Regions from separate parts of the Rahnella sp. EDr1-12 genome, predicted to be linked through region 4. Evidence: predicted binding sites of a transcription regulator. Region 4 holds the regulator's gene; each other region holds the start of a gene.
The links. The regulator PurR, encoded in region 4, represses purine synthesis genes. The targets are predictions, from matches to a motif close to CANGCAAACGTTTGCNTG.
Positions count from the first base shown of each region.

Region 1: the regulator PurR is predicted to act here: its motif matches at 1,887-1,904, upstream of rbsD (D-ribose pyranase).
Region 2: the regulator PurR is predicted to act here: its motif matches at 3,323-3,340, upstream of ACO0U8_RS18590 (nucleobase:cation symporter-2 family protein).
Region 3: the regulator PurR is predicted to act here: its motif matches at 4,804-4,821, upstream of serA (phosphoglycerate dehydrogenase).

Region 1 covers NZ_JBLZNY010000004.1:374,046-381,640, forward strand. The annotation lists gene kup (low affinity potassium transporter Kup) at 1-1,701, shown strand, start outside; gene rbsD (D-ribose pyranase) at 1,916-2,335, shown strand; gene rbsA (ribose ABC transporter ATP-binding protein RbsA) at 2,343-3,848, shown strand; gene rbsC (ribose ABC transporter permease) at 3,855-4,826, shown strand; gene rbsB (ribose ABC transporter substrate-binding protein RbsB) at 4,850-5,740, shown strand; gene rbsK (ribokinase) at 5,811-6,740, shown strand; gene rbsR (ribose operon transcriptional repressor RbsR) at 6,741-7,595, shown strand, end outside.
Region 2 covers NZ_JBLZNY010000005.1:26,429-34,023, forward strand. The annotation lists gene ACO0U8_RS18575 (succinate dehydrogenase/fumarate reductase iron-sulfur subunit) at 1-75, opposite strand, end outside; gene frdA (fumarate reductase (quinol) flavoprotein subunit) at 68-1,867, opposite strand; gene epmA (elongation factor P--(R)-beta-lysine ligase) at 2,150-3,127, shown strand; gene ACO0U8_RS18590 (nucleobase:cation symporter-2 family protein) at 3,395-4,759, shown strand; gene ACO0U8_RS18595 (8-oxoguanine deaminase) at 4,854-6,212, shown strand; gene mscM (miniconductance mechanosensitive channel MscM) at 6,256-7,595, opposite strand, start outside.
Region 3 covers NZ_JBLZNY010000001.1:1,393,793-1,401,387, forward strand. The annotation lists gene pepP (Xaa-Pro aminopeptidase) at 1-428, opposite strand, end outside; gene ACO0U8_RS06585 (YecA family protein) at 487-1,059, opposite strand; gene zapA (cell division protein ZapA) at 1,313-1,642, shown strand; RNA gene ssrS (6S RNA) at 1,690-1,873, shown strand; gene ACO0U8_RS06600 (5-formyltetrahydrofolate cyclo-ligase) at 1,912-2,508, shown strand; gene asr (acid resistance repetitive basic protein Asr) at 2,767-3,180, shown strand; gene serA (phosphoglycerate dehydrogenase) at 3,483-4,721, opposite strand; gene rpiA (ribose-5-phosphate isomerase RpiA) at 5,071-5,733, opposite strand; gene ACO0U8_RS06620 (LysR family transcriptional regulator ArgP) at 5,961-6,863, shown strand; gene ACO0U8_RS06625 (oxidative stress defense protein) at 6,931-7,595, opposite strand, start outside.
Region 4 covers NZ_JBLZNY010000001.1:526,271-533,865, reverse strand. The annotation lists gene punC (purine nucleoside transporter PunC) at 1-766, opposite strand, end outside; gene punR (DNA-binding transcriptional activator PunR) at 903-1,808, shown strand; gene purR (HTH-type transcriptional repressor PurR) at 2,006-3,031, opposite strand; gene ACO0U8_RS02335 (YnhF family membrane protein) at 3,365-3,454, shown strand; gene ACO0U8_RS02330 (C40 family peptidase) at 3,617-4,531, opposite strand; gene ACO0U8_RS02325 (Grx4 family monothiol glutaredoxin) at 4,991-5,338, shown strand; gene rnt (ribonuclease T) at 5,465-6,181, opposite strand; gene gloA (lactoylglutathione lyase) at 6,284-6,691, opposite strand; gene ACO0U8_RS02310 (alkene reductase) at 6,850-7,595, opposite strand, start outside.

The sequences.
Region 1 (7,595 bases), on a different contig from region 4:
TTCTGGATGCTGATCCTGATTGTGTCGCTCAAATACCTCACTTATGTGATGCGGGCGGACAATGCGGGCGAAGGCGGTATTTTGACGCTGATGTCTCTGGCGGGCAGGAATACGTCCTCACGCACCACGGCGGTTCTGGTGATCCTCGGCCTCATCGGGGGCAGCTTCTTCTATGGTGAAGTGGTGATCACGCCGGCCATCTCAGTGCTTTCCGCGATGGAAGGTCTGGAGATCGCGGCACCGTCCCTTGATCCTTACATCGTTCCTCTTTCTATTACTGTCCTGACGTTGCTTTTCATTATTCAGAAACACGGTACCGGTATCGTGGGTAAACTTTTTGCCCCGGTAATGCTGGTGTGGTTCCTGACGCTGGCGGTTCTTGGCGTGAACAGCATCATGCAGAACCCGGAAGTGCTGCGTGCCATGAACCCGATGTGGGCAGTTAACTTCTTTATTGAGCATAAATCCTTCTCCTTCCTGGCACTCGGCGCGGTGGTTCTGTCGATTACCGGTGTGGAAGCGCTGTATGCCGATATGGGTCACTTCGGGAAATTCCCGATCCGCCTGGCCTGGTTCACCGTGGTACTGCCGTCTCTGGTTCTGAACTATTTCGGTCAGGGCGCGCTGCTGCTTAAAAATCCGGAAGCGATCAAAAATCCCTTCTTCCTGCTGGCTCCTGACTGGGCGTTGATTCCGTTACTGGTTTTAGCCACGTTAGCGACCATTATCGCTTCTCAGGCGGTGATTTCCGGTGTGTTCTCCCTGACGCGTCAGGCTGTGCGACTGGGCTACTTACCGCCAATGCGCATCATCCACACCTCGGAAATGGAAGCGGGTCAGATTTACATCCCGGCCATAAACTGGTTGCTGTATTTCGCGGTGGTTATCGTTATCGCCAGCTTCGAGCACTCAAGCAATCTGGCGGCGGCGTACGGTATCGCCGTGACCGGCACCATGGTGCTGACCAGCATTCTCTCCTGCACGGTGGCGCTGAAAAACTGGCACTGGAAACCGTTCCTGGTGGGGATTTTGCTGATCGGTCTGCTGTTTATGGATATTCCACTGTTTGCCGCGAACGCCACGAAACTGTTCTCCGGTGGCTGGTTGCCGCTGACGCTCGGTTTGTGCATGTTTATCGTGATGACCACCTGGAAAAGCGAGCGCTTCCGTCTTATGCGCCGTATGAACGAACACGGGAATTCTCTCGAGGCAATGATCGCTTCTCTGGAGAAATCGCCGCCGGTTCGTGTTCCGGGCACCGCGGTCTACATGTCCCGTGCCATCAACGTCATTCCTTTTGCCTTACTGCACAACCTCAAGCACAACAAAGTGCTGCATGAGCGGGTGGTCTTGCTGACGCTGCGAACGGAAGATGCGCCTTATGTGCATAACGTCCGGCGCGTCACCATCGAGCAACTGTCGCCAACGTTCTGGCGGGTGGTGGCGAGTTACGGATTTAAAGAAACGCCGAATGTGGAAGAGATCTTCCATCGCTGCGGTCTGGAAGGGTTGCCGTGCCGGATGATGGAAACGTCGTTCTTTATGTCGCACGAATCGCTGATCCTGACCAAGCGTCCTTGGTATCTCTACTTCCGCGGTAAGCTGTTTATGGCCCTGAGCCGAAACGCCCTGCGCGCGCCAGATCAGTTTGAGATCCCGCCGAACCGCGTTATCGAACTGGGTACTCAGGTGGAAATCTGACGTTCACTTGAGTCTCTGACAGGGTACCTTCGGGTACCCTGTTTTGTTTGCGCGTAATCCTTTCTGAAACGACTAACTCAAATTGCCCTCTGATTTCTGAATCATTCAGCGAAACGTTTCGACGCTGATCACAATTCCATCACATCTTCGTTGCCTTGTGCGGACATTTTCATAAACTCATCCGTGAGCGAAACGTTTCGCTGTAGGAGTCAAAATGAAGAAGTCACCGCTGTTAAATGCCGAAATCTCAACTGTTATTGCCCGGTTAGGTCATACCGATCACCTGGTTATTGGCGATGCCGGACTTCCGGTGCCAGCAGCTTGCCAGCGCATCGATCTGGCGCTAACCCAGGGAGTTCCCACCTTTTTACAAGTCTTAGAGGTAGTGACACACGAGATGCAGGTTGAGCGGGCTATCCTCGCAGAGGAAATCCTCACGAAAAATCCTCAACTCCATGAAGCGTTACTCGCCCGATTGACACAACTCGAACAACACCAGGGAAACACCATTGCTTTGGATTACGTCAGTCATGAGGCATTCAAAGCGCAAACCGAAAAAAGTCGGGCTGTCATCCGCAGCGGGGAATGTTCGCCGTACGCGAATGTGATCCTGTGTGCCGGCGTAACCTTCTGAGGCCTTTATGCAACCTTTGCTGCAACTGACAGGGATTGATAAAGCCTTTCCCGGCGTAAAAGCACTTTCCGGCGCGGCGCTCAGCGTTTATCCGGGACGTGTTATGGCGCTGGTGGGTGAAAACGGCGCGGGTAAATCCACGATGATGAAAGTGCTGACCGGCATCTATCAAAAAGATGCCGGTTCAGTGCATTTCCTCGGAAAGGAAACGGTGTTTAACGGTCCGAAAGCGTCGCAGGAAGCCGGGATCGGTATTATCCATCAGGAATTAAACCTGATCCCTCAACTGACCATTGCCGAGAATATCTTCCTTGGCCGCGAGTTTGTGAACGGTTTTGGCCGCATCAACTGGAAAAAGATGTATGCCGAAGCCGATAAACTGCTGGCGCGCCTGAATCTGCGTTACAAAAGCAACCGGCTGGTGGGGGATTTATCCATCGGCGACCAGCAAATGGTCGAGATTGCCAAAGTGCTGAGCTTTGAATCCAAAGTCATCATTATGGATGAACCGACGGATGCCCTGACCGATACTGAAACCGCCTCTCTGTTCAGCGTCATTCGTGAGCTGAAAGCGGCTGGCTGCGGTGTGGTGTATATCTCCCACCGTATGAAAGAAATCTTTGAAATCTGCGACGACGTCACCGTTTTCCGCGACGGGCAGTTCATCGCTGAGCGTCCGGTCAGTTCGCTGGAGGAAGACACGCTGATTGAAATGATGGTTGGCCGTCGCCTCGAAGAACAATATCCCCGCATTAATCATGAACGCGGTGCGCTGCGTTTGCAGGTGCGTAATGTCAGCGGGCCCGGCGTGGATAACGTCAGCTTTGATCTGCACAGCGGCGAAATCCTCGGCGTTTCAGGGTTGATGGGTGCGGGTCGTACCGAACTGATGAAAATCCTGTATGGCGCGTTGCCGCGCAAAAGTGGCAACGTTTCACTGGATGGCCGCGAAGTGGTGACTCACTCACCGCAGGACGGGCTGGCGAACGGCATCGTTTACATTTCCGAAGACCGCAAACGTGATGGTTTAGTGCTTGGGATGTCAGTGAAAGAGAATATGTCGCTGACAGCGCTGCGTTATTTCAGCCACGGCGGCGGACGTCTCAAACATGCTGATGAACAACAGGCTGTCGGAGATTTCATTCGTCTCTTCAATATTAAAACGCCATCGATGATGCAGCCTATTGGCCTGCTCTCCGGTGGTAATCAGCAAAAAGTGGCGATTGCCCGCGGATTAATGACGCGGCCAAAAGTCCTGATCCTCGACGAACCGACGCGCGGCGTTGACGTCGGTGCAAAAAAAGAAATTTACCAGCTTATTAACCAGTTCAAGCGCGAAGGGCTAAGCATCATTTTGGTTTCCTCAGAAATGCCTGAAGTCATTGGCATGAGTGACCGGGTTCTGGTGATGCACGAAGGTCATTTAAGCGGTGAATTCCCGATAGAACAGGCTACGCAAGAAGTGTTGATGGCAGCCGCTGTCGGCAAGCAATACCGCGTGACGCAGGAGTAATCAGATATGAGTTCTCAGACATTATCAGCCAAAAAGCGCTGGATCAGTAAAGAGTGGTTGTTGGAGCAGAAATCTCTGATTGCGCTGCTGGTGTTGATTGCCGTTGTCTCTTCAATGAGCCCGAATTTCTTCACAGTGAATAACCTGTTTAACATTCTTCAGCAAACCTCTGTTAACGCCATTATGGCCGTGGGCATGACGCTGGTGATCCTGACATCGGGCATTGATTTATCCGTCGGCTCTTTGCTGGCGCTGACCGGTGCGGTTGCCGCCTCGATTGTCGGGCTGGAAGTGAATGCCTTTGTAGCCGTCGGCGCCGCGCTGGCGCTGGGGGCGGCGGTGGGTGGCGTCACCGGTATGATTGTCGCCAAAGGTAAAGTGCAGGCATTCATCGCCACGCTGGTCATGATGTTGCTGCTGCGCGGTATCACGATGGTGTACACCAACGGCAGCCCGATCAGCACCGGTTTTAATGATGTGGCAGATGTCTTTGGCTGGTTTGGTATCGGTCGCCCGCTGGGTATTCCGACACCGGTCTGGCTGATGGCCGTGGTGTTTATTGCAGCCTGGTACATGCTGCATCACACCCGGTTAGGGCGCTATATCTACGCGCTGGGCGGTAATGAATCCGCGACGCGCCTGTCAGGTATCAGCGTTGATAAAGTTAAAATTATCGTCTACTCCCTGTGTGGTTTGTTAGCCGCTCTGGCCAGTATCATCGAAGTGGCACGCCTGTCTTCTGCGCAGCCTAACGCGGGTACCGGTTACGAGCTGGATGCTATTGCCGCTGTTGTTTTAGGGGGGACCAGCCTGTCCGGGGGTAAAGGACGCATTGTTGGAACGCTGATCGGTGCACTGATCCTTGGCTTCCTGAATAACGGTTTGAACTTATTAGGTGTTTCTTCCTACTACCAGATGATCGTGAAAGCAGTTGTCATTCTGCTGGCGGTTCTGGTGGATAACAAAAGCAACAAATAAACTCTCCTACAGGACTTATGACCATGAATATGAAAAAACTGGCTGTCTGGGTTTCCGCCGCAGCGATCACCGCTTCTTTCAGTGCTAACGTGATGGCGAAAGACACCATTGCCTTGGTCGTTTCAACGCTGAACAACCCGTTCTTCGTTTCCATGAAAGACGGCGCACAGAAAGAAGCCGACAAACTCGGCTACAACCTGATTGTTCTCGACTCTCAGAATAACCCGGCGAAAGAACTCGCGAACGTGCAGGATCTGACCGTTCGTGGCACGAAGCTGATGCTGATTAACCCGACCGATTCTGATGCCGTAGGCAACGCCGTAGCAATGGCAAACCAGGCCAAAATCCCGGTGATCACCCTTGACCGCCAGGCAACCAAAGGGGTTGTCGCCAGCCATGTCGCTTCTGATAACGCCTTCGGCGGGAAAATGGCCGGTGATTACATCGCGAAAAAACTGGGCGAAAACGCCAAAGTCATCGAACTGGAAGGGATTGCGGGGACGTCCGTTGCCCGTGAACGTGGTAAAGGGTTCGCTCAGGCAGCTGAAAAACACCATTTCCAGATCCTCGCCAGCCAGCCTGCTGACTTCGACCGTACCAAAGGTCTGAACGTTATGCAGAACTTGCTGACTGCGCATCAGGACGTGCAGGCCGTGTTCGCTCAGAATGACGAAATGGCGCTGGGTGCATTGCGTGCTCTGCAAACTGCCGGTAAAACTGACGTTCTGGTTGTCGGCTTCGACGGCACTGAAGACGGTATTAAAGCGGTAAACAGCGGCAAAATGGGCGCGACCGTGGCACAGCGTCCGGAACAAATTGGCGTGATCGGTGTTCAGACTGCCGATAAAGTGCTGAAAGGCGAAAAAGTCCCGGCGGTTATCCCGGTTGATTTGAAACTGGTTGCTCAGCCGTAAAATCCGCATGATTGATGCTGTAACAAGCGCCTCCTGACGGGAGGCGCTCTTTAAACTCAGGGATTTCCACATGAAGACAGGCAAACTGGTGGTACTCGGCAGTATCAACGCTGACCACATTCTGAATATCAACCACTTCCCGCAACCGGGCGAAACGGTGATCGGTAAGCAATACACCGTAGCTTTCGGCGGTAAAGGTGCGAATCAGGCGGTAGCCGCCGGCCGCAGTGGCGCAGATATTTCGTTTATTGCCTGCGTGGGAGACGACGATATTGGCGAACGGGTTCGCAAACAACTGGCCAGTGACCAGATTGATACGCGCCCGGTTGAAGCCATCAAGGATGCCACCACCGGCGTTGCGCTGATTTTTGTGAATGCGGAAGGTGAGAACGTTATTGGTATTGATGCCGGGGCGAATAATGCCGTCACGCCTGAGTACCTCGAACGTTACAAACAGCAGGTCATTGAAGCTTCGGCTTTATTAATGCAACTGGAATCCCCGTTAGACACGGTGATTGCGGCGGCAAAAATAGCCAAAGAACACGACACTCAGGTGATTCTAAACCCAGCACCGGCCTGTGAATTGCCGGACGAATTGCTTTCGCGGGTGGATATCATCACTCCGAATGAAACCGAAGCTGAAAAGCTGACCGGTATTAACGTCGACAATAATGAAGATGCCGCACGTGCTGCAAAAGCCCTGCATGACAAAGGTATTGCGACCGTCATTATTACGCTGGGGAGTAAAGGCGTCTGGTTGAGTCAGAACGGTGAAGGGAAGTTAGTCGCAGGTTTCCGTGTGAAAGCCGTCGATACCATTGCGGCTGGTGATACCTTTAATGGCGCCTTAGTGACCGCTTTGCTCGAGGGCAAGCAGATGGACAGCGCGGTACGTTTTGCTCACGCGGCTGCAGCGATTGCCGTGACGCGTCCCGGTGCGCAACCTTCTGTTCCGTGGCGTAAAGAAATAGACGATTTTCTCGCACAGCAGGAGGCCTGATTGGCCACCATGAAAGATGTCGCCCGCCTCGCGGGCGTTTCAACCTCTACCGTTTCTCATGTCATCAACAAAAATCGTTTTGTCAGTGAAGCTATTGCCGGCAAAGTGAATGCCGCCGTAGAACAGCTCAATTACGCGCCTTCTGCCCTTGCCCGCAGTCTTAAATTGAATCAGACCCGCACTATTGGCATGTTGTTGACCGCCAGCAGTAACCCGTTTTATTCAGAAGTGGTGCGGGGGGTTGAACGCAGTTGCTATGAACGTGGTTACAGCCTGATCTTGTGCAATACCGACGGCGATGCCGAGCGCATGAATCGCAGCCTGGAAACTCTTCTGCAAAAGCGGGTCGATGGCCTGCTATTAATGTGCACCGAAAATCACCGGCCTTCGAAAGATGCCATCAGCCGCTATCCTTCTTTACCCATAGTAATGATGGACTGGTCGCCGTTTGACGGCGCGAATGACGTCATTCAGGACAATGCGCTGCTGGGAGGAGAGATGGCGACGGAATATTTGATCCGTCAGGGCTATCGTAAAATCGCTTGTATCACCGGGCCGCTGGATAAAACGACGGCGCAGGAACGGCTTAATGGTTACCGTCAGGCGATGAATAAAGCTGGCCTGGCAATTTTACCGGGCTATGAAGTCAGTGGAGATTTTGAATTCGAAGGTGGCGTCCCGGCGATGGAAAAACTGCTGGCACTCCCCGAACCGCCTCATGCAGTGTTTGCCGGAAATGATGCCATGGCCGTCGGCGCCTATCAGGCTCTCTATCAGCGCGGATTACGTGTGCCTGACGATGTGGCTGTCATCGGCTACGATGATATCCAGCTGGCGCAGTATATGATGCCACCG
Region 2 (7,595 bases), on a different contig from region 4:
CACCGGATGCGGCGCGCTGTCCGTCTCCGGGTTATAGCGCATGATTTCAACCTTCAGGCTGTGCATTTTAGCCACGGGATTGCTCCTTATCTTTTTTATCCTGAGTGTCGCCTGCACTACCGTAAACGCGTTTGGCTGGCGGCAGCGTGGTGATTTTCACGTCCCCGTATTCCAGACGCGGCGAGGAATCAGGCTGATAAAATGCCAGGGTGTGCTTAAGGAAATTGACGTCATCGCGCTCGGTGCAGCCTTCATCCAGACGCTGATGCGCCCCGCGAGATTCACGACGGTTGATGGCGGAGTGCGCCATACATTCGGCCACTTCCAGGCCGTGGCCAAGCTCAATGGTGTACAGCAGATCGGTGTTGAAGACGCTGGAAGTGTCGTGGATTTTGACCCGTTTAAAGCGCTCTTTCAGCTCTGCCAGCTTGTCGATGGTTTTCTGCATAAGCTCAGTTGTACGGTAAATCCCGCACCCTTCTTCCATCGCCAGACCCATTTCATCACGGAGAGTCGCCCAGTTTTCATCCCCTTCCTGCTGCATCAGCGCTGACAGGCGATTTTCAATATCACGCACCTGAGCATCCAGCGCGGCGGTATTGCCAAAGTCTGTGGCCTGCGCAGCGCGCAGCGCGGCCTGTTCACCGGCCATGCGTCCGAAGACCACCAGTTCTGCCAGTGAGTTGGAACCTAAACGGTTAGCGCCATGCAAGCCGACGGAAGAACATTCGCCGACGGCAAACAGCCCTTTAATCCGGGTTTCGCACTGTGCGTCAGTTTCGATGCCGCCCATGGTGTAGTGGGCGGTAGGGCGTACCGGGATCGGATCCGTGATCGGGTCAACGCCGACGTAGGCTTTTGCCAGCTCGCAGATAAACGGCAGACGTTCGCGTAATTTTTTCTCGCCAAGATGGCGCAAATCCAGATAAACCACGTCACCGCGCGGGGTTTCGATGGTGCGTCCGGCGCGCCATTCGTGCCAGAACGCCTGCGACACTTTGTCGCGAGGGCCGAGTTCCATGTATTTATTTTTCGGCTCACCCAGCGGTGTTTCCGGCCCCATGCCGTAATCCTGCAGATAACGGTAGCCGTCTTTGTTCACCAGAATACCGCCTTCACCACGACAGCCTTCAGTCATCAGGATGCCGGAGCCCGGCAGACCGGTAGGGTGATATTGCACGAATTCCATATCACGCAGCGGCACGCCGTGACGGAATGCCATGCCCATACCATCGCCGGTCACGATACCGCCGTTGGTGTTGTAACGGTAAACACGGCCTGCGCCACCGGTCGCCATGACAACCGCGTTAGCGCGGATCTGCACGCGGGTACCTTCCATCATATTGATGGCGACCACGCCGCGCACCTGACCGTCATCGACCAAAATATCAAGGACGAAATGCTCGTCGAAACGTTTGATTTGTGGGTATTTCAGGGAGGTCTGGAACAGGGTGTGAAGCATGTGGAAGCCGGTTTTATCGGCGGCAAACCAGGTGCGTTCGATCTTCATGCCGCCAAAACGACGGACGTTGACCGAGCCATCTTCTTTGCGGCTCCACGGGCAGCCCCAGATTTCCAGCTGAGCCATTTCTGTCGGACATTGATGAACGAAATGATCCACCACATCTTGTTCACACAGCCAGTCGCCGCCGGAAACGGTATCCTGGAAGTGCAAATCAAAACTGTCATGATCCTGCGTCACCGCGGCAGAACCGCCTTCGGCGGCGACAGTATGGCTGCGCATTGGGTACACTTTCGAAATCAATGCGATGTTCAGGTCAGGATTGGCTTCCGCTGCGGCTATTGCTGCGCGTAAACCCGCCCCACCTGCACCTATAATTGCAATATCGGCGTTAAAGGTTTGCACTGCATTCCTCCACTATCATCAAAAAGATCGGGTTTGAAACACCCGCGAAACGCCTTCGGAATCGAAGGCTTAGTGAACCCTGATGACATACAGGCACTGTCCCAGAGGGTAATATTCTTATTGTTTGTAAGGGAATTAGTATACCTAAGGGGTAGAAGGGGTAATTTGATGTGAACGCGGATTTAGGCTTTCTCTGCGTTGTGCTTCGCAAAATGAGATATTTGTTTGCCCACAGGGATGCAGGTAGACTGCATGACTTTTCTGCATTCGGAGTAAATCACCATGAGCGAAACAGCCAGCTGGCAACCCAGCGCCTCCATCGCCAATCTGTTGAAGCGTGCGACTATCCTCACTGAGATCCGCCGTTTCTTTGCCGATCGCGGCGTGCTGGAAGTGGAAACGCCAGCCATGAGCCAGGCCACGGTGACCGATATTCATCTGGTGCCTTTCGAGACGCGTTTCGTCGGGCCCGGAGCCGCAGAGGGCAAAACGCTGTATCTGATGACCAGCCCGGAATACCACATGAAACGCTTACTGGCGGCGGGCAGCGGTCCTATTTATCAGATGGGGCGCAGTTTTCGCAACGAAGAAGCCGGCATTCATCACAATCCTGAGTTCACGATGCTGGAGTGGTACCGTCCGCGTTATGACATGTACCGGCTGATGAATGAAGTGGATGATTTACTGCAACAGGTACTCGACTGCAACAGTGCAGAAACGCTCTCCTACCAGCAGGCGTTCACCCGCCATCTGAATGTTGATCCGTTGTCTGCCGACAAAGCGGAACTGCGCGAAGCGGCAGCGAAGCTGGATTTGTCGAATATTGCTGACACCGAAGAAGACCGCGACACATTATTACAACTGTTGTTCACCATGGGCGTGGAACCTCACATAGGCCGCGACAAGCCCGCGTTCGTGTATCACTTCCCGGCGACGCAGGCCTCTCTGGCGGAAATCAGCACGGAAGATCATCGCGTGGCCGAGCGTTTCGAGGTGTATTACAAAGGCATTGAACTGGCGAACGGTTTCCGCGAACTGACGGATGGGCGTGAACAGCGTCAGCGTTTCGAACAGGACAACCGCAAGCGAGCAGCGCGCGGCCTGCCGCAGCATCCTATCGATAACAACCTGCTGGATGCGTTAGAACACGGTATGCCGGAGTGTTCCGGTGTGGCGCTGGGCGTTGACCGCCTGATTATGATTGCGCTCGGCGCTACCAGCCTGAGCGACGTGCTGGCGTTCCCGGTGACGCGCGCCTGATCAGTGTTTGAGTCCTGACCGCCCGGTCAGGACTTTTTATCTTCCCTTCCTTTTTCCCTTGCCCTTTTTTTGTGCATAAACCCGTTAACCGCGCATTTCATGAAACAAAAGTACCCAAATGGCGCAACACTGATTTTAAAGTTTCAGTGCGCCTCTTTTTCGGCTGGCCGCAGAAACCGGGCGTTGCAGGACGTTAAGGCAAATTTTTTCGTCACTGGCCTGCTTTATGCATAACAGGGTTATCACTCATTATCCCGGAAACCCGTTATGTCTGAATCCAATGAAAAAGAACTGCTTTATGGACTGGAAGAGCGTATCGCACCGGCGCCGGCATTCCTCACGGCGGTTCAGCACGTGCTTGCCAGTGTGGTGGGGATCATCACTCCGCCGCTGATTATCGGCTCGGTTCTCGGGCTGAACGCCTATTTACCTTATCTGATCAGCATGTCGCTGCTGGCTTCAGGCATCGGAACCTTTCTTCAGGCGCGCCGGTTTATGTCGGTTGGCGCGGGCATGATTTGCCTGCAGGGCACCAGCTTTGCTTTTCTGGGGGTGATCTTGTCCGGAGGGCTGCTGGTGAAAAGCCGTGGCGGATCCCCCGAAGACATTATGGCGATGATATTTGGTGTGAACTTCGTGGCAGCCTTCATTCCGCTGCTGGTCAGCCGATTTATTGGTCAGATGCGCCGGGTTTTCACCCCGCTGGTGAGCGGTACCGTTATCGCGCTGATTGGCATCAGCCTGATTAAAGTCAGCATTACTGACTGGGCTGGCGGACACGGCGCGGCGAATTTCGGCGCACCGGTCAATATTGGCCTTGGGGCGCTGACGCTGCTGGTTATCGTCGCCTGTAACCGAATCAACGTGCGCTGGGTGCGTCTGTCTTCCATCGTATCAGGCATCGTGGTGGGCTGCGTTGCGGCGTACCTGAGCGGGCATCTGCCACTGAAACCGCTACAGGGTGACTGGTTTGCGCTGCCGCAGTTATTCCGCTTCGGCTTCAGGTTTGACTGGATCATCTTCGTTCCCATCGCGCTGGTTTCCTTTATCAGCATTCTGGAAGCGGTTGGGGATCTGACCGCAAACTGCATGCTGTCACAGCAGCCGATTGAAGGGGAAAGCTTCCGTAAACGCCTCAAGGGCGGAATTCTGGCGGACGGCGTCAGTTGTATGATTGCGGCGATGTTTTCGTCATTCCCGAACACCACGTTTGCGCAGAATAACGGCGTGATCCAGATGACCGGCGTCGCCAGTCGCTATGTCGGCATGTACATCGGCGGCGTTTTAGTTGTGCTGGGGTTGTTCCCGTTTATCGGCGGCATTCTGCAGCAAATACCCGCGCCGGTGCTGGGCGGGGCGACGCTGGTGATGTTTGGCAGCGTGGTGGCCGCCGGCATCCGCATCATGACCCAATCGCCGGTAGGACGCCGTGAAATGCTGATTATCGCCATTTCATTCGGTATCGGTCTGGGCATTGAAGCGGTACCCGAAGCGCTGGGGCAATTCCCGCCGATCGTCGGCAATATCTTTGGGCATGCGGTCACCAGCGGCGGTGTTGTCGCCATCCTGCTCAATTTACTGATGCCCGCAGAACGCGTCAGCGTGCTCGCAGAGGAAATGAAAGTTCACTGATATACCGCGCCTGCGCCCCTGGATCAGCAGACAGGGCATAACTGAGCTGACTCACTTTTTGAAGTTACATCCGGACCAAAAAAGGACGTCAGATATGTCAGAGCTACGCACGTGGATCAAAAATCCGCTGGCTGTTTTTACCTCAAACACCCTGGAAGCACGCGGGGGCATTGTCATCGAAGGCGCGAAAATCGTCGAATTGCTGCCCCCCGGCCAGCCACCTTCACAACCGGTGGATCATATTTTTGATGCCTCAGAGAGTGTTTTGCTACCGGGCCTGATTAACACCCACCATCATTTTTATCAGACACTGACCCGGGCCTGGGCGCCCGTGGTCAATGTGCCGTTATTTCCGTGGCTGAAAAAATTGTATCCGGTCTGGGCGCGTTTGCAGCCTGAAGCGCTCGGGCTGGCAAGCCGCGTGGCGATGGCCGAACTGTTGCTGTCTGGCTGCACCACCACCACAGATCACCATTACTTGTTTCCGCAAGGGATGGAAGAGGCTATCGATGTGCAGGTGGACGTGGTCCGGGAACTGGGCATGCGTGCTTTACTGACGCGGGGCTCAATGAGCCTCGGTGAAGCGCAGGGCGGGCTGCCACCGGAACAGACGGTTCAGTCGGGCGAAACCATTTTGCGCGACAGTCAGCGGTTGATTGACCGCTATCACCAGCGCGGCGAAGGGGCATGGATGCAGATTGCGCTGGCGCCGTGCTCGCCTTTTTCCGTCACGACAGAAATTATGCGCGAAAGCGCCCTGATGGCCCGGCGGGAAGATGTCCGTTTACACACGCATCTTGCGGAAACGCTGGATGAAGAGGCGTTCTGCCTGAAGATGTTCGGCCTGCGCACGGTGGATTATCTGGAAAGCGTCGGCTGGCTGAGTGACCGGACGTGGCTGGCGCACGGCATTCACTTTAACGACGATGAAATCCGCCGCCTCGGCGCGGCAGGAACCGGCATCTGTCATTGCCCGGTGTCGAATATGCGGCTGGCGTCCGGCATGTGTCCGACGCGTGACCTGGAGGCCGCAGGCGTGCCGATTGGACTGGGCGTTGATGGTTCTGCATCAAATGACGCCTCGAATCTGATGTACGAAGCGCGGCAGGCACTGTATCTGCAACGGCTGAAATACGGTGCGGAATATGTGACGCCGGAAAGAGTGCTGGGCTGGGCGACGCGGGGTTCGGCGACGCTTATCGGGCGTGATGATATCGGACAGATCGCCGTGGGCAAGCAGGCCGATCTGGCGCTGTTTAAACTTGACGAGTTACGTTTCAGCGGCAGCCATGATCCCATTGCCGCCTTGTTACTGTGCGGCGCGGAGAAAGCCGATCGCGTGATGGTCGGCGGAAAATGGCGCGTCATCGACGGCCAGATTGTGGATATGGATATGGCATCGCTGATATCACGACACCGTAAAGCCGCGGCGGCGCTGATCGCGGATCTGTAAACTCAGGGCGTAAAAAAGGGCAGAGAAATCTGCCCTTTTAGGTTTATAAATCGCCCGGCGAACGCGAGCTTGTACCGCTGCGGCCACTGCCGCTGCTGCTGGTAAAGGTCGCGTTGTTGCCATTTTGCGCGCGGTGCAATGTTTCCATTCGCACCTGGAATGGCGGGAAGGGCAGCGTAATGCCGTGCTCGCGGAATCCGGCCAGAATTAGCTGATGAATTTCGTGGCGCAGGGGCATACGGTGCGCCATTTCAGCGGCATGCATACGCAATTCGAAAATCTGGATCCCCTGCTGCAAATCCACCAGATAGGCTTCCGGCACCGGGGTGTCGAGCACCAGGGAGCAGCGGTGCGCGGCGTTAAGCAGGATTTCAGTCACTTCTTCACTGTTGGCTTCCGACGGAGCCGGTACGGTCAGTACCACACGCGTCACGGAATCCGACAGCGACCAGTTGATGAACTGCTCAGTGATAAAGGCCTTGTTCGGCACGATAATCTCTTTACGGTCCCAGTCGGCAATGGTCGTGGCACGGGTGTTGATCTTAGTGATGCTGCCCGTCAGGTTGCGGATCGTCACGGTATCGCCGATACGGATCGGTTTCTCGAACAAAATGATCAGGCCGGAAATAAAGTTGGCGAAAATCTCCTGCAAACCAAATCCAAGCCCCACACCCAGCGCAGCGACTAACCATTGCAGTTTTGCCCACTCGATGCCAATGAGCGAGAAGCCCACCAGCCCGCCGATCAGCAGCAGCACATATTTGGTGATGGTCAGTACGGCGTAACCGGTACCCGGTGTCAGATCCAGATGTTGCAACAGCGCCAGTTCCAGCAGCGCCGGTAAATTACGCACCAGCTGCGTGGTGATGATCAGCACTAAGATCGCGATCAACACCGATCCCAGCGTGATCGGCTGCATGCTCTCAACGCCCTGAACGGTGGACGCCACCTGCCAGAGATGAATATTTTCCAGGAATGAGAAGGCCGAATGGATCTCCGACCACAGGAAGATCACCGAGATCAGCGCGATAAGCGTCAGCAGCGAACGCACCAGACGAAGTGACTGCGCGGAGATGGCATCCAGATCGACGACCGGCTCTTCAATTTCAACCGTACCTTCGTTACTGCTGTTGGCGTGATTCGCGTCTTCTTCGCCACGGGCGCGCTGATTGAGCATTTCGGCCCGACGCTGTTTGGCGCGTTCAAAGGCAATGCGGCGGCGCTGAATCAGCATCCAGCGGCGGATGATGTGATAAATCACCAGCAGCACAAACCAGATGGCGACCGAGGTTTCCAGACGTGCCAGTAATGCCTGTGAGGTGGCGAGAAAGCCCATCAGGGAGGCGAGTGCCGCGACTATCGGCGCGCCAAGCAGCATCCACC
Region 3 (7,595 bases), 870 kb from region 4:
ATTGCACGGTTAACGATTTCATCGGCATAAGCGTAATCGCCCTGCGCGTGGTAAACCACATCGAGGCCGTTGAGCAGCAGATGCAACTGGTCATTGATGTCATCAAAAGGCAGCGCTTTGGTGACACCAAGCTTCGCCGGTGCAGCATCCTGCCCCAGACGGCGCCCGAACCAGATTTCAGCAGTGAGATCGCGCACGCGGTTGAACAGCACGCTGTGGTTATGATTTTCATCACTTTTGACCAGAATCAGTACCGCTTCCGGCTCGTTGAAACCGGTGAAATACCAGAAATCACTGCTCTGACGATACGGGTATTCACTGTCAGCGCTGCGCGGTGCTTCGGGGGCGGAAAAAATCACTGCTGCGCTGCCCGGAGCCATCCTTGCTAAAAGCGCCTGACGACGATTCTCAAATTCTTGCTGAGTCATCTCACCTGCTCTCCTGAAATCGTTTTAATGTGTTGTTATGAAACAATTCATGAAAAACTTAATGCAATGTACGCGGACTTTCCGGGGCGGTCGGCAGGCTGTGGCCAAATTCGCCAAAGCACAGAATGGCCGCCACGCGGACGTATTCCACAACTTCTTCTAAAGACTGCGCTAATTGCTCCTGATCTTCATCTTCGTCGTAACCTAATTGCGCGATGCTGCGCAAATCGTCGATGGCTTCACCGACTTCGCCTTTCACTTTGGCGAGTTTAGGTTGCATCATGCCCAGACCTAGCAGGAAATGGTTGACCCAGCCGGCCAGCGCATCCGCGCGTTCGAAGATGCTTTTTTCATCGTCAGGCATCATGATTTTGAATTCGAAACTGTCGTCTTCCAGCGTATCTGACGTCACTTTACGCAATTGCTGCAGCAAATCGGCCAGCGTATGTGGGAAGGCCATGCCTTCGTTGGTAAGATCATGCACAAGAGTCAACCAGCTACCGTCGCGGTTGCCACCGCACAGTAAACCACTGATCAGCCCGTGCATTTCTGCCGCTGTTAAAGCAACCGATTGTTGTTTCAGGTTTTGATCCAACGAATCGTAAGTAGGGTAAGTATTCTCAATAGACATGCGCATTCGCCATCGTTGGCTGGATAAGTTCGTGTTATGCTACCACCAAGGTCTGTCGTAGTACCAGATTAGCAGCCTGTGATTGGGCGTACTAAGGTATGAATGACCTGCTCTGAACAATCGGGCAGCAGTCAGCCAGCCATGGGGTTGTAACCTGGTATTGAGATAGTTATAGTGGCGCCCGCTTCCAACATCCTGCGCCAGGTCGTAGTGGTCACGTTGGGGCGGACGAATAAATTAGCAGGAAGGTGGCATGTCTGCACAACCGGTAGATATTCAAATTTTTGGTCGCTCTTTACGAGTGAATTGTCCGCCAGAACAACAGGAAGCACTGAATCTGGCAGCTGAAGATCTTAATCAGCGGTTGCAAGATCTGAAAGTTCGCACTAGAGTCACCAATACAGAGCAACTGGTTTTCATCGCGGCATTGAACGTATGTCACGAACTTGCTCAGGAAAGGTTGAAAACTCGCGATTACGCATCCAATATGGAACAACGTATCCGGATGCTGCAACAAACCATCGAGCAGGCACTGCTCGAACAAGGCCGGATCTCTGAACGTGAAGGGGCGCCTTTCGAATAACACGCGTTGCTGACTGACTGGTCACAGGTCGTCAGAAACGGTAAAAAATTTCTCTGAGATGTTCGCCAGCGGGCCCGTCCCCTGAGCCGATAATTAGTACCAACAGAATGTGATGATCCGTAATCGGTGCGCATGCTCGGTCCGTCCGAGAAGCCTAAAGATTGCGACAGCACGTTCACCTTGAACCATGGGTTCAAGGGTTACAGCCTGCGACGGCATCTCGGAGATTCCCCTTTCTTTCGGTACATCCCATCCTGGTCAATGTATCTATGTCGCACACACCCCAGTACGCTTCAGCAAGACAACACCTTCGCACCGAAATACGCCAACGCAGAAAAAACCTGACACCCGAGCAGCAAGCTGATTTCGCCCTTCAGGCGGCAGAACGTATCGTTTCGCATCCCAAAATTCAGGCAGCTAAAACAGTATCTGTGTTTCTGTCTTTTGACGGTGAGCTGGATACCGCCCCGTTGATTGCGCGTTTATGGCAGGAAGGCAAACAACTTTGCCTGCCGGTTCTGCATCCGTTTTCGCCTCATCATTTATTGTTTCTGCGCTATGCGCCGGATACACCGCTGGTTCGCAATCGTCTGAAGATCCTCGAACCAGGTCTGGATGTCACGCAGGTGATTCCACTCTCACGACTGGATATTATCCTGACGCCGCTGGTTGCGTTCGACAATCACGGGCAGCGCCTGGGTATGGGCGGAGGTTTTTATGACCGCACGCTGGAGCACTGGCAGGATGGCGGGCCCTATCCGATTGGGTTAGCGCATGACTGTCAGCAGGTCGATGCGTTGCCAGCCGAGCACTGGGACGTACCTTTGCCGGAAGTCATTACACCCGGAAAAATATGGACGTGGTAAAAAACCGTCCCGGATCCTGATGCCTGCACATGACAGCGTATCACCCTCTTCAGTATGTTGTAACTAAGTCTCTAAAAAACCAGCCACAATACATACAACCCAATCAACGCATTGAAATACATGTTATTTTTCATTTATACATAGCGTTACACGCCGAAACCATTCACTCACGGACAACCTGAGCCGACACGCATACTATTCTCTCATCGGCCCCGCAGTGGGGTAGACACACAAACCAAAATTCTTGAGGAATAAACGATGAAAAAAGTATTAGCTCTGGTTGTAGCCGCTGCAATGGGCCTGTCTTCTGTCGCTTTCGCTGCTGAAACTACAGCAACTCCGGCGCCTGCTGCGACCACAACAACGGCGGCTCCGGCTCATGCCACCAAGCATAAAGCCCACAAGAAACCTGTTCAGAAAGCTCAGGCAGCCAAGAAACACAAAAAAGCAGCCAAAAAAGCGCCAGTGGCTCAGAAAGCACAAGCGGCTAAAAAACACGTGAAGCACGCTAAGAAAGCAGCTCCGGTTGCTCAGAAAGCCCAGGCTGCCAAGAAACACGTGAAACACGCTAAGAAAGCGGCTCCGGTTGCTCAGAAAGCCCAGGCTGCCAAGAAACACGTGAAACATGCTAAGAAAGCTGCTCCGGCTGCAAAAGCAACACCAGCAGCATAAGAAGTAAACCAGAAGTCTTTGTGAACGCATCTGCTCACATTTATCAAGACTGAATAATTTAACACCCGGTTCGCCGGGTGTTTTTTTCTTCAGTGTCTATCCGGAGGTACTGACAGATGATGCTGCGCCGCTACCTGTTCGAAATCACCTTTTCATCCATGATCCTCTGCGGATTGATCACCCTCTCCTTTTACTTCTGAAACATGAAGCGCCTTCCAGGACGCTTAAAAACCTGACACACCACTTTATCCAGACACAAAAAAACCGCCTTTCGGCGGCTTTGTCATTTATGGCTGATACGATCAGTAGAGCAAGCGGGCACGAATGGTTCCCGGGATCGCTTTCATCAGCTGTAACGCGGTAGTCAGCGTCGCGATATCTGTTTCCGCATCGATAACCACATAACCAATTTCCGGGCTGGTTTGCAGATACTGCGCGGCGATGTTGATGCCCTGCTCCGCAAAAATCTGGTTGATGCTGGTCAGCACGCCCGGACGGTTTTCGTGGATATGCAACAGACGGCTGGCTTTCTCAGTGTGTGCTGGCAAAGAGGCTTCCGGGAAGTTAACCGCTGACAGTGTTGAACCGTTGTCAGAGTATTTCGCCAGTTTGCCTGCCACTTCGAGGCCGATACCTTCCTGCGCTTCCATGGTCGAACCGCCAATGTGCGGCGTCAGCAGCACGTTGTCGAATTCACACAGCGGAGAATTGAAAGGATCGCTGTTGGTCGCTGGCTCTTCCGGGAAGACGTCGATCGCCGCACCAGAAAGATGTTTGCTGCGCAGTGCATTGCACAGAGCAGGAATGTCGATGACCGTGCCGCGCGAGGCGTTGATCAGCAGCGCGCCCGGCTTCATCTGCGCCAGCTGCACTTCAGAAATCATGTCTTTTGTCCCGGCGGTTTCGGGCACATGCAGCGTCACGACGTCGCTGGTATTAAGCAGTTCCTGCAACGAAGCAATTGGCTGCGCATTACCCAACGGCAATTTGCTTTCGATGTCGTAGTAGAACACGCGCATCCCGAGGCTTTCTGCCAGGATGCCCAGCTGCGTACCGATATGGCCGTAACCGATGATACCCAGACGTTTGCCGCGTGCTTCAAATGAACCGACGGCCAGCTTGTTCCAGATACCACGGTGCGCTTTCGCATTCGCTTCAGGAATACCGCGCATCATCAGCAACATTTCACCCAGCACCATTTCGGCTACTGAGCGGGTGTTAGAAAACGGTGCGTTGAACACCGGAACACCGCGACGCGTGGCGGCTTTCAGATCAACCTGATTGGTCCCGATACAGAAACACCCAACAGCCACCAGTTTTTCTGCTGCCTGGAACACTTCTTCGGTCAGCTGAGTACGCGATCGGAGTCCAACAAAGTGCGCATCACGAATCGACTCTTTGAGCGATTCTGTATCTAAAGCACCTTTGTGAAATTCAATATTGGTGTAACCCGCGGCACGGAGTGTATCAACCGCACTTTGGTGGACGCCTTCCACTAACAAAAATTTAATCTTGTCTTTCTCAAGTGATACTTTTGCCATTTCCCGACCCTATATTTTCTGGCTGAATTCGAACTGCGAGGTGATTGCTCACAGCCAACATAACAAAAAATCCGCCATCATCAATACAAACGATTGCCTGCCAGGCAGCAGAAGGCTCACCATGCCTGTTGGTTTTTAGCATTTCATGCTGGTTAGATTTTACAGCGCCAGACGTTCAGGAGGAGAAATACTGAAATGTGACATAAGTCACCAAATTAAAGCCTTTGAAGAAAAGATGATTCAACCAGAAAATTATCATCTTCATAACATTGCGTTATGACAGCGGGATGACAAGGCGGAGGCTGGCTGCTTTGGGCTAAAGCAGCCAGATCTTCTGCTTATATCGTCATTACTTCAGTTTAACGGTTTTCACGCCTTCGGAAGTCCCGACCAGCGCCACGTCTGCGCCACGGTTGGCGAACAGGCCAACGGTCACCACACCGGCAATGCTGTTGATCTTATTTTCCATCGCGACGGCATCCAGAATGTTCAGGTTATGCACATCGAGGATCACGTTACCGTTATCTGTCAGCACATTCTGACGGTATTCCGGCAGGCCGCCGAGTTTCACAAGCTCACGTGCAACATAGGAGCGCGCCATCGGGATCACTTCCACCGGCAGCGGGAATTTACCCAGCACATCGACCTGCTTGGAGGCATCCACAATACAGATGAATTTTTTGGCAATCGCCGCAATGATTTTTTCGCGGGTCAGCGCTGCGCCGCCGCCTTTAATCATTTGCATTGAACCGTTGATTTCATCTGCGCCGTCGACATACACATCCAGCGAATCGACTTCGTTACTGTCGAAAACATGGATGCCAAGGCTTTTCAGTTTTGCGGTAGACGCGTCGGAGCTGGAGACTGCGCCTTCGATCTGGCCTTTGATGGACCCCAGTGCATCAATGAAATGCGCGGCGGTGGATCCGGTACCAACACCGACAATGGTGCCCGGCGTGACGTAATCCAGTGCGGCCCAGCCGACTGCTTTCTTCAATTCTTCCTGCGTCATAATGGCTTCTCTGTCTGATAACCCGAAAGTGGCGTGAATAGTTCGGTGAAACGAATTGTGCCGGTGATTATAAAGCATGTCCCGGCAGATTGGGCAGCCAAGAGCGTGACAAGCTCACACTTATTAAGTGCAATTGCGCTGCAAACACCAAGATTTTCCTCACCACAAAAACTGACAAACTGTGGCATAGTGTCCGGATAATATTGAACCCAAGGGACAGAACTCCGATGAAACGCCCGGACTATAGAACGTTGCAGGCACTGGACGCGGTCATCCGTGAGCGCGGTTTTGAACGCGCCGCACAGAAGCTTTGCATCACACAATCGGCCGTCTCTCAGCGTATTAAGCAACTGGAAAATTTATTCGGCCAACCGCTGCTGGTGCGTACCGTTCCACCCCGCCCGACCGAGCAGGGACAGAAATTACTGGCCTTGCTGCATCAGGTGGAATTGCTGGAAGAAGAGTGGCTGGGCAGTGACAGCAACAGCGACAGTAATGATACGCCACTGCTGCTTTCGCTGGCAGTCAACGCCGACAGTCTGGCGACCTGGTTGTTACCCGCGCTGAAATCGGTGCTGGTCGACTCCCCTATCCGCCTGAATTTGCAGGTCGAAGATGAAACACGCACGCAGGAACGTCTGCGTCGCGGTGAAGTGGTCGGTGCGGTGAGTATTCAGCCACAGCCGCTGCCGAGCTGTCTGGTCGATCAACTGGGCGCGCTGGACTATCTGTTTGTCGGTTCCAAACCCTTTGCCGATCGCTACTTCCCGAACGGCGTCACCCGCTCCGCCTTGCTGAAAGCGCCTGCGGTGGCGTTTGACCACCTCGACGATATGCATCAGGCCTTCCTGCAACAGAACTTCGATTTGTCGCCGGGCAGTGTGCCGTGCCATATCGTTAACTCGTCGGAAGCCTTCGTGCAGCTGGCGCGTCAGGGCACTACCTGTTGCATGATCCCGCATCTGCAAATCGAGAAAGAACTGGAGAGCGGCGAACTGATCGACCTGACGCCGGGCCTGTTCCAGCGCCGTATGCTTTACTGGCACCGTTTTGCGCCGGAAAGCCGCATGATGCGTAAAGTCACCGACGCGCTGCTGGCCCACGGGCATCAGGTTCTGCGCCAGGACTGACCTTCCTGCTCAACCAAAAATGAAAAAACCCGCCTGAGCGGGTTTTTTCATTTCTACAGAATCATTCTTACTGAGCAGGTGCAGGTGCGGGTGCTGCGGGTGCCTGAGGCTGCAATTCGAACACCACATCGACCTGGTCGTCGAAGTGAATGCTTTGCTGCTCGTAGGTTTGCGCGACATCGCTCTGCCCTGCGGCTTCGGCAGTTTTATACATGCGCGCCACCGGCATCGGCTGGTAGTTAGCCACGTGATAACGGATGCTGTAGACCGGCCCCAGCGTGGTGTGGAAACCTTCGGCCAGCGATTTTGCCTGCTGCGTGGCGTTATCAATGGCTTTCTGACGCGCTTCATCGCGGAAACGATCCGGATTCGCCACGCCCAGCTCAACGGCACGCACTTCATTCAGGCCGGATTTCAGCGCACCATCCAGCAGTTCGTTCAGTTTATCCAGCTGACGCAAGGTGACCTGAACCTGACGCACGGCGCGGTAGCCTTTCAGCTGTGACGTTCCGTCTTTCAGGTAGTCATACTCCGGCTGAGTACGTAAATTCGCTGCATTGATGTCTTTCTTCTCAATGCCGTTTTTCTGCAGGAAAGCAAAGTACTCTGCCACTCGCTCATCAGCCTGTTTCTTGGCGCTGGCGGCATCTTTCGCAGAGACGTTCACTTCAATCGCCAGCGTGGCGATATCCGGCGTGGCGTCAACGCTCGCCGTTCCTGAGGTCACGACGT
Region 4 (7,595 bases):
AACCCCCCAGCAGGAACGCGATTGTCTGCGGTACGTAGCTCAGGCCAATAACCGCCGGTGTGTAACCCATATCACTCAAAATGAACGGTGAACCGGTCAGCCATGCGAAAAAACCCGCAGAGCAGGCGGCGTAAATCATCACATTACCTGTGTAAATACGGGAAGTGAGCAAAGTACCAAAACCGGCTTTATTTTCGGGCGGATGTTCTGCGTGCTTTTTATCACGCAAGGTCAACGTGGTGATAAGGAGGATCACCGTAACCCCCGTCAGCAGAGCGAAAATCGCTTCCCAGTCAAAGTGATTCAGTACCCATGCGCCGAGCAGCGGTGCCAGAGCCGGCGAGAGTGCGACCAGCGGCATGATGCTGGCGAAGGTTTTTTTCGCCACATCCGGGGAGAAACGGTCAACGACGATCGCCTGCCATGTGACTGCGGCGGCACACACACCAACGGCCTGTAAGAAACGCAGCGCCAGCAGCGCACGCACATTTTCCACCCACAAAATACCCAGACAGCCAATGGCAAACAGCGTCAGGCCGATAATCAGCACCGGTTTACGGCCAATGCGGTCGGAGAGAGGGCCCCAGAGCAGTTGCCCGATCGCGAAACCGCCGAGGAAAATACTCAGGCTGGCGCTGATCATGCCCGGACTGGTCATCAGGCTGATTTGCATCGCGCTGAAGGCGGGAAGATACATATCTGTGGCTAAAAAGCCGAGCATGCTCAATCCGGCGAGATAGAGCATAAATCCAAAGGAGGGTTTCATTTTTGTCTCGTTAATTTATGTATTGCAGATGATGTGATGCAGAAAACAGTTGGGATGCAGAGTTTAACGCTTTGATAACAGTCTTGTGAAACGCTAATATTTGCAATCTGCTGTGAAAAATATTGAAGGCTAAGTGATGTGGTCAGAATACGCCCTTGAAGTAGTTGATGCGGTAGCACGTACCGGTAGTTTCAGCGCAGCAGCGCAGGATCTTCACCGTGTGCCTTCTGCCATCAGCTATACCGTTCGTCAGCTGGAGAACTGGCTGGCTGTTCCTTTGTTTGAACGGCGTCACCGTGACGTGGTGCTGACGCCTGCCGGAAAAGTTTTCGTTGATGAAGCACGGATTCTGACAAAAAAAATGATAGCTACGCGTCGGCAGTGCCAGCAGGTTGCAAACGGCTGGCGTGGCGAGTTGCGGGTGGCGGTAGACCGAATTGTGAAACCCGCCAGAACGCGGCGGCTGGTGCTCGATTTCTACCGTCATTTCCCCGATACGGAACTTATCATTCATTCCGAAGTATTTAACGGCGTCTGGGATGCGCTGGTCGATGGCCGCGCAGACGTGGCAATTGGCGCGACGCGGGCGGTGCCGGTGGGCGGGCGTTTCAGTTTTCGCGATATGGGTTTTATGGACTGGCACTGTGTCGTCAGCCCTCAGCATCCGCTTGCGCAACTTTCCGGCGCACTGAACGATGACCAACTGCGGCCTTATCCGGCGCTGTGTCTGGAGGATACTTCGCGCACCTTACCCAAGCGTGATACCTGGACGCTGGATAATCAGCGGCGCCTGGTCGTGCCTGACTGGACTTGTGCGCTGGAATGTCTGAGCGAAGGTTTATGCGTAGGGATGATGCCGGTTCATCGCGTGAGTCATCAGATTGAACAGCAAAAATTACAGGTTCTGGCGCTGGAGAATACGTTCCCTGACAGCCCGTGTTGCCTGACGTGGGATCAGAGTAATTCCTCTCCTTCGCTGGCCTGGCTGCTGGAATACATGGGCGATACAGAAACGATGAATCAGGAATGGTTACGGGATTAGAAAAAAAACATCCACCTCTATGTGAGGCGGATGTTGGCTGGTGTGATAAATGTTTGGTCAGAACGTAACTCTTACCCCCGCATTGGCCTGCCAGGAGTTAATACCCTCATCGTCGCTGCTTAAACGCTGCTGATACCGGAAGCCAGTATTGATCGGGACGAGAAAAAACGCCTGCACAGGCAGGCGTCAGATTTTTGTTAACGGCGATAATCGCGGAAAGGGCCGTCGGCTACTGACCGGCGCTCGACCAGTTTGGGATGGACCTCAATGGTCTGTGATTCTTCGCGTTTGCTGATAATTCTGTCCAGCAGCATGGTAAACGCCATTTCGCCCAGACGCTCTTTCGGCTGATGCACAGTGGTTAATGCCGGAGAGAAGTAACGCGCATTTCGCACATTGTCATATCCGATCACCGAAATATCCTGCGGTACGCGTAAACCGAGCTCATCTGCCGCACAGATAGCCCCCATCGCCATCACATCACCGCCACAGAAAACAGCGGTAGGGCGCTGTTTCTGCATCAGGATTTTGTGCATCGCCTGATAACCCGATTCCGGTTCGAAATCACCCTGAACCACCCACTCTTCGCGCAGAGGAATGTTGGCTTCGTTCAGCGCCTTGACGAAACCCTGGAAACGACCGCCACCGGTATTACGCGCCAGTTGCCCTGGGATCACGCCAATATCACGATGCCCGCGTTCAATCAGATAACGACCGGCCATATAACCGCCTTCAAAGGCGTTATCGATAATGCTGTCAGTGAAGTTTTTGCGCGCCTCGCCCCAGTCCATGACGACCATCGGAATGGAGCGGTATTCTTCCAGCATATTCAGCAGTTCATCCGGATATTCCGCGCACATTACCAGCAAGCCGTCGACGCGTTTTTGCGCCAGCATTTGCAGATAGGCCTGTTGTTTCTCCAGATTATTATGCGAGTTACACAAAATCAGCGTGTAGCCTTTGGAGAAACAGCTGTTTTCAACGGCTTCAATGACTTCGGCAAAGTAGGGCGCTTCACTTGAGGTCGCCAGCAGGCCAATGGTTTTGGTGTTATTGACCTTAAGGCTGCGCGCAACGGCGCTTGGCGAGTAGTGAAGCTCTTTAATAGCCAGCAGAACCGCGGTTTTGGTGTCTTCGGCGACGAAACGTGTTTTATTGATGACGTGCGACACGGTTGTGGTGGAAACGCCAGCGCGCTTAGCGACATCTTTAATCGTTGCCATGTAAACAATGACTCCTGAACTCACGTGTTTCAGCACGTTAGCATTATGTTAATCGTTTGCTTGCGTGGATTTCACTGCGGACTTTTAAAAAGGCAGTGAAATCGTTGGGTGGATTCGTCAGAGTGAGGCGCAAAACGCTCTCGGGTGAAATCGACCGGCACACAGGCGTGGTAACCGACAATTTTCTCTTATAATGCAGCAAAGTGGAAGTGTTATTGTGGAATATCGCGCATGAATCAACGCGGGATTTTAGCGATGAAGTATGAGAAAATGCGTTGGCACACATTTTATGTGGCTTAATGAAACGCCACAATTGATCCGTAAGGGGGTTTTATGGACAGTAATCTGAAATTGTCGTTGATTACCACCGTTTGCGCGTTGCTTATGATTATCGCTTTCAGCTTCACCGCAGTGATGAACTAAAAGCTCTGTCATCGGGCAACAAAAAGGGCGAACCCTGATACAGGGATCGCCCTTTTCAATTTTGCACACTGACCTTTTCGCCGACATTCTTCCCTGCACAAACGCTTCGTTAAATGCTATTCAGTGATGATTAGCGGAACTTCAAATTTAACGAACTGCTTATTATCGGATCGTTTTCGGGGTCATTACCCGACGTGCACCTACATAATGATCTTGCCAGTAATCGTCGCCCAGTGAGGTAATTTTGATGTCTTCACCGGTACGCGGAGACTGAATAAACTTGCCGTTACCTACGTATACCCCGACATGGTCCGCGGCACCACGGTTATTAATTCTAAAGAAGACCAGATCGCCGGACTCCAGTTCACCGCGTTTCACCGGTGCGGCATCGCGCAGGTGGTACATCTCGTTGGCAGTGCGTGGCATTTTGATACGAATCAGATCTTTATACGCGTAATACACTAAACCACTGCAATCGAAACCGGTATTGGGGGAGGTTCCACCCCAGCGATAAGGTTTGCCGACCTGGTGCATCAGCTTGGTCATCGCCGTTTGCTGAGCATGCTGATAACGTTTCTTGTGGGTTGCGCTTAACGTAATGGGCTTGCTGTCTTCTTCGGCTAATTTCTTGCCTTTTCGGTGTCGGCCATACGCTTCTTTCTTGCTGGTCTTTACAGTGGCGTTTTTCGCCAAAGCCCGGGTTTTACTTTTCTTATCTGCTTTGGTTTCAGCTCTGGTGGTTTTGAGTGATTTTTCTTTCTTACTCTCGGCCTTACTTTCAGCTCGCGTCGTTTTCACTGTTTTGACAGAAGAGGCCTTTCGCGTCACCAGTTCGGTGCTTTTGACTCTCTTCCTGGCATTTTTTTCCTGACTCTGTTGTTCTTTCACCGGTGCCACTTTGGTTTTTTTAGTGGTTTTCGCTGCAACCGTTTTTCGCTTTCGACGTTCCTCAGGGGCAACCTGATTAACATGACTCTTTCGCTGATCGGCAGAAACACGACTCTGCGGTGACGCATGAGCAATATTCAGAAACAGCTGGGTAAAGAGCAGCACAAAAAGCGTGAACAGTAAGCGCATAGCTTCGTTACCATAGGTGGTTAGGTTAAACATCAGAGATGTCAGAGTATTGCCTAAAAGAACCAGACAAAACAGCACGAATTGCATCGATTCTAGATCATATTGTGAGAAAAAGTTAATAGCTTTTAAAACGTCGAAATAAACGCCATTTTTAGTGAATAAAATGACCATTTTTCAGTAGGTTAATATTTGTGTTAAACCATGGCGAAATGCAAATCCCTGGTTAATGTCATCGCCAAAAATGTTATTCTCGATGAATCTTTATTTTAGTGAGCCCGCACGCAGGCACTTAAAATAGTGAAATAAAATGTCAGTATTGCGAAAGACCCTGCAAAAAATGGCGTTTTTATCTGATAGCTGCCATCGTTACAATAGAGGGCAATGTGATTCAGCACTTTTTTGTGCTGCGCGTGAAGAGTAATGACCGTGACAGCCTGTACCGGCTTGAGGAAGCAAGAAATGACCACTCCAACAATTGAAAAAATTCAGAAGCAAGTTTCTGAAAACCCGATTCTGCTGTACATGAAAGGCTCGCCAAAACTGCCAAGCTGCGGTTTTTCTGCACAAGCAGTTCAGGCATTGTCTGCCTGTGGTGAACGTTTCGCTTACGTCGATATCCTGCAGAACCCGGATATCCGCGCAGAGATGCCAAAATTTGCTAACTGGCCTACCTTCCCGCAGCTGTGGGTTGATGGTGAACTGGTCGGCGGTTGTGACATCGTGATTGAAATGTATCAGCGTGGCGAACTGCAACAGCTGATCAAAGAAACCGCTGAGAAATACAAATCTTCTGAATCTGAAGAGTAATCAGCAGCGGAAATTGGCCGCCTTCAGGGCTGCTGATGACAATAAAAAGAGCGACATTGCGTCGCTCTTTTTGTTTTTATGCGTCCGGCCTGTTTGTCCGTCAGCGTGTTCCTTCACGTCAACCGCTTACTGCTGATGTTCTTCTGATGCGGTTTCGTCTTCCTGCTCTTCGGCGCTGATGGCCAGCGGCCAGCCGCCCAGGCGCTTCCAGCGGTTTACCAGCTCGCAGAACAGTTCAGCCGTGCGCTCTGTGTCATACAAGGCGGAGTGCGCCTGGCTGCTGTCAAAGACCATCCCCGCGCTGATACAGGCTTTTGCCAGCACCGTCTGCCCGAGAACAAGCCCGCTCAGCGCTGCGGTATCAAAGGTCGCGAACGGATGGAACGGGTTACGTTTCAGCCCGGCGCGTTCGGCGGCGGCCATCAGGAAGCTGTGATCAAAATTGGCGTTGTGCGCCACGATGATCGCGCGGTTGCAGTTCTGCTCTTTCATCCCTTTACGAATGACTTTGAAAATCTCATGCAGGGCGTCATATTCGCTGACCGCACCACGCAACGGATTTGTCGGGTCGATACCGTTAAACGCCAGCGCCTCTGGCACCAGAATGGAACCCTCGAAAGGCTCGACGTGGAAATGGACCGTCTCGTCGCTTTCCAGCCAGCCGTCTTCGTCCATTTTTAGCGTGATGGCGGCAATTTCCAGCAGCGCATCAGTTTTGGCATTGAATCCGGCAGTTTCAACATCGATCACTACCGGATAAAAACCACGAAAACGGCCTCTCAGGGCGTTAATGTCACTATTCTCGGCCATTAGTTTCTTATCTTTATCGAATTCAGCGCACATTATGACAAATTTTGCCGCGAGTTGCAGGCGTGTGGCGAATATTCGACATTTCAGTGGGCAAAAAAAAGGGCGCTTTCGCGCCCTGAGACTGCACGCAACGGATCAGTTGCCCAGACCCTGGCCTGCGTGTTTGGATTCGATCAGCTCGATTTTGTAGCCGTCCGGATCTTCAACAAAAGCGATAATGGTGGAGCCGCCTTTGACCGGGCCCGCTTCACGGGTGACTTTGCCACCTGCGTTACGGATGTCGTCGCAGGTTTGCGCCACGTTATCCACGCCTAACGCGATGTGCCCATAGGCAGTGCCCATGTCATAGCTGTCAACGCCCCAGTTGTAGGTTAACTCAATGACTGCGCCTTCGCTTTCATCCGTGTAGCCAACAAAAGCCAGCGAATATTTGTATTCCGTATTTTCACTGGTACGCAGCAGGCGCATGCCTAAAACGTCGGTGTAGAAGCTGATTGCGCGTTGTAAATCGCCAACGCGAAGCATGGTATGGAGTAAACGCATAGGTTCCTCTTTATTTGCAGGATGAGAATAATCAGTTTCAGCCTAACCGATAGCGGCGGTTTTGTCTGTAAAACCCCGAACAGCTGCTGGATCTCTGACCAAAAAAACGGCGGCCGGAGGGCATCGGTCGCCGAAAAGTGGAGATAACTTTTATATCATTACAGGGTCGGGTAATCGGTATAACCCTGAGCGTCGCCGCCGTAGAAGGTTTCGGGTTTTGGCTCGTTAAGCGGTGCATGAGATTTCAGACGCTCAACCAGATCCGGGTTAGCGATGTAGCTGCGGCCAAAGGCTACGGCATCGATGTAACCTTTTTCGATCAGTTCTTCGCCTTTCTCAGCCGTGTAAGCGCCGGCACCGACAATCACGCCCTGATAATGCGCGCGGATCACCTCACGGAACTCAGTGGTGTAAGGCTTACCACCAGCCCAGTCAGGCTCAGAAATATGCAGATAAGCCAGTTTACGTTTGTTCAGTTCATCCAGCAGATAGATGGCTGCCTGCACCTGATCTTCACCGTTATCCAGGCCGTTAAACGGTCCCAGTGGTGAAATACGGATACCCACACGTTCTGCGCCGAGCTCTTCAATCGCAGCATCCACCACTTCCAGCGTCAGGCGTGTGCGGTTTTCAATGTTGCCACCGTACTGGTCTTCACGCAGGTTAGACGCCGGAGACATAAACTGGTGCAACAGATAACCATGCGCAGCATGCAGTTCGATGTAATCGAAACCGGCTTCTGCAGAGCAGGCCGCAGCGTGACGGAAATCATTGATGATGCCCGGAATTTCACTCAGTTCTAACGCACGCGGAGTAGGGCAGTCGACGCGGATCGCGTTGCCTTGCTCATCACGCAGACTGGTGCGGGTATTGGGGTTGACGGCAGAAGGCGCAACCGGTGTCT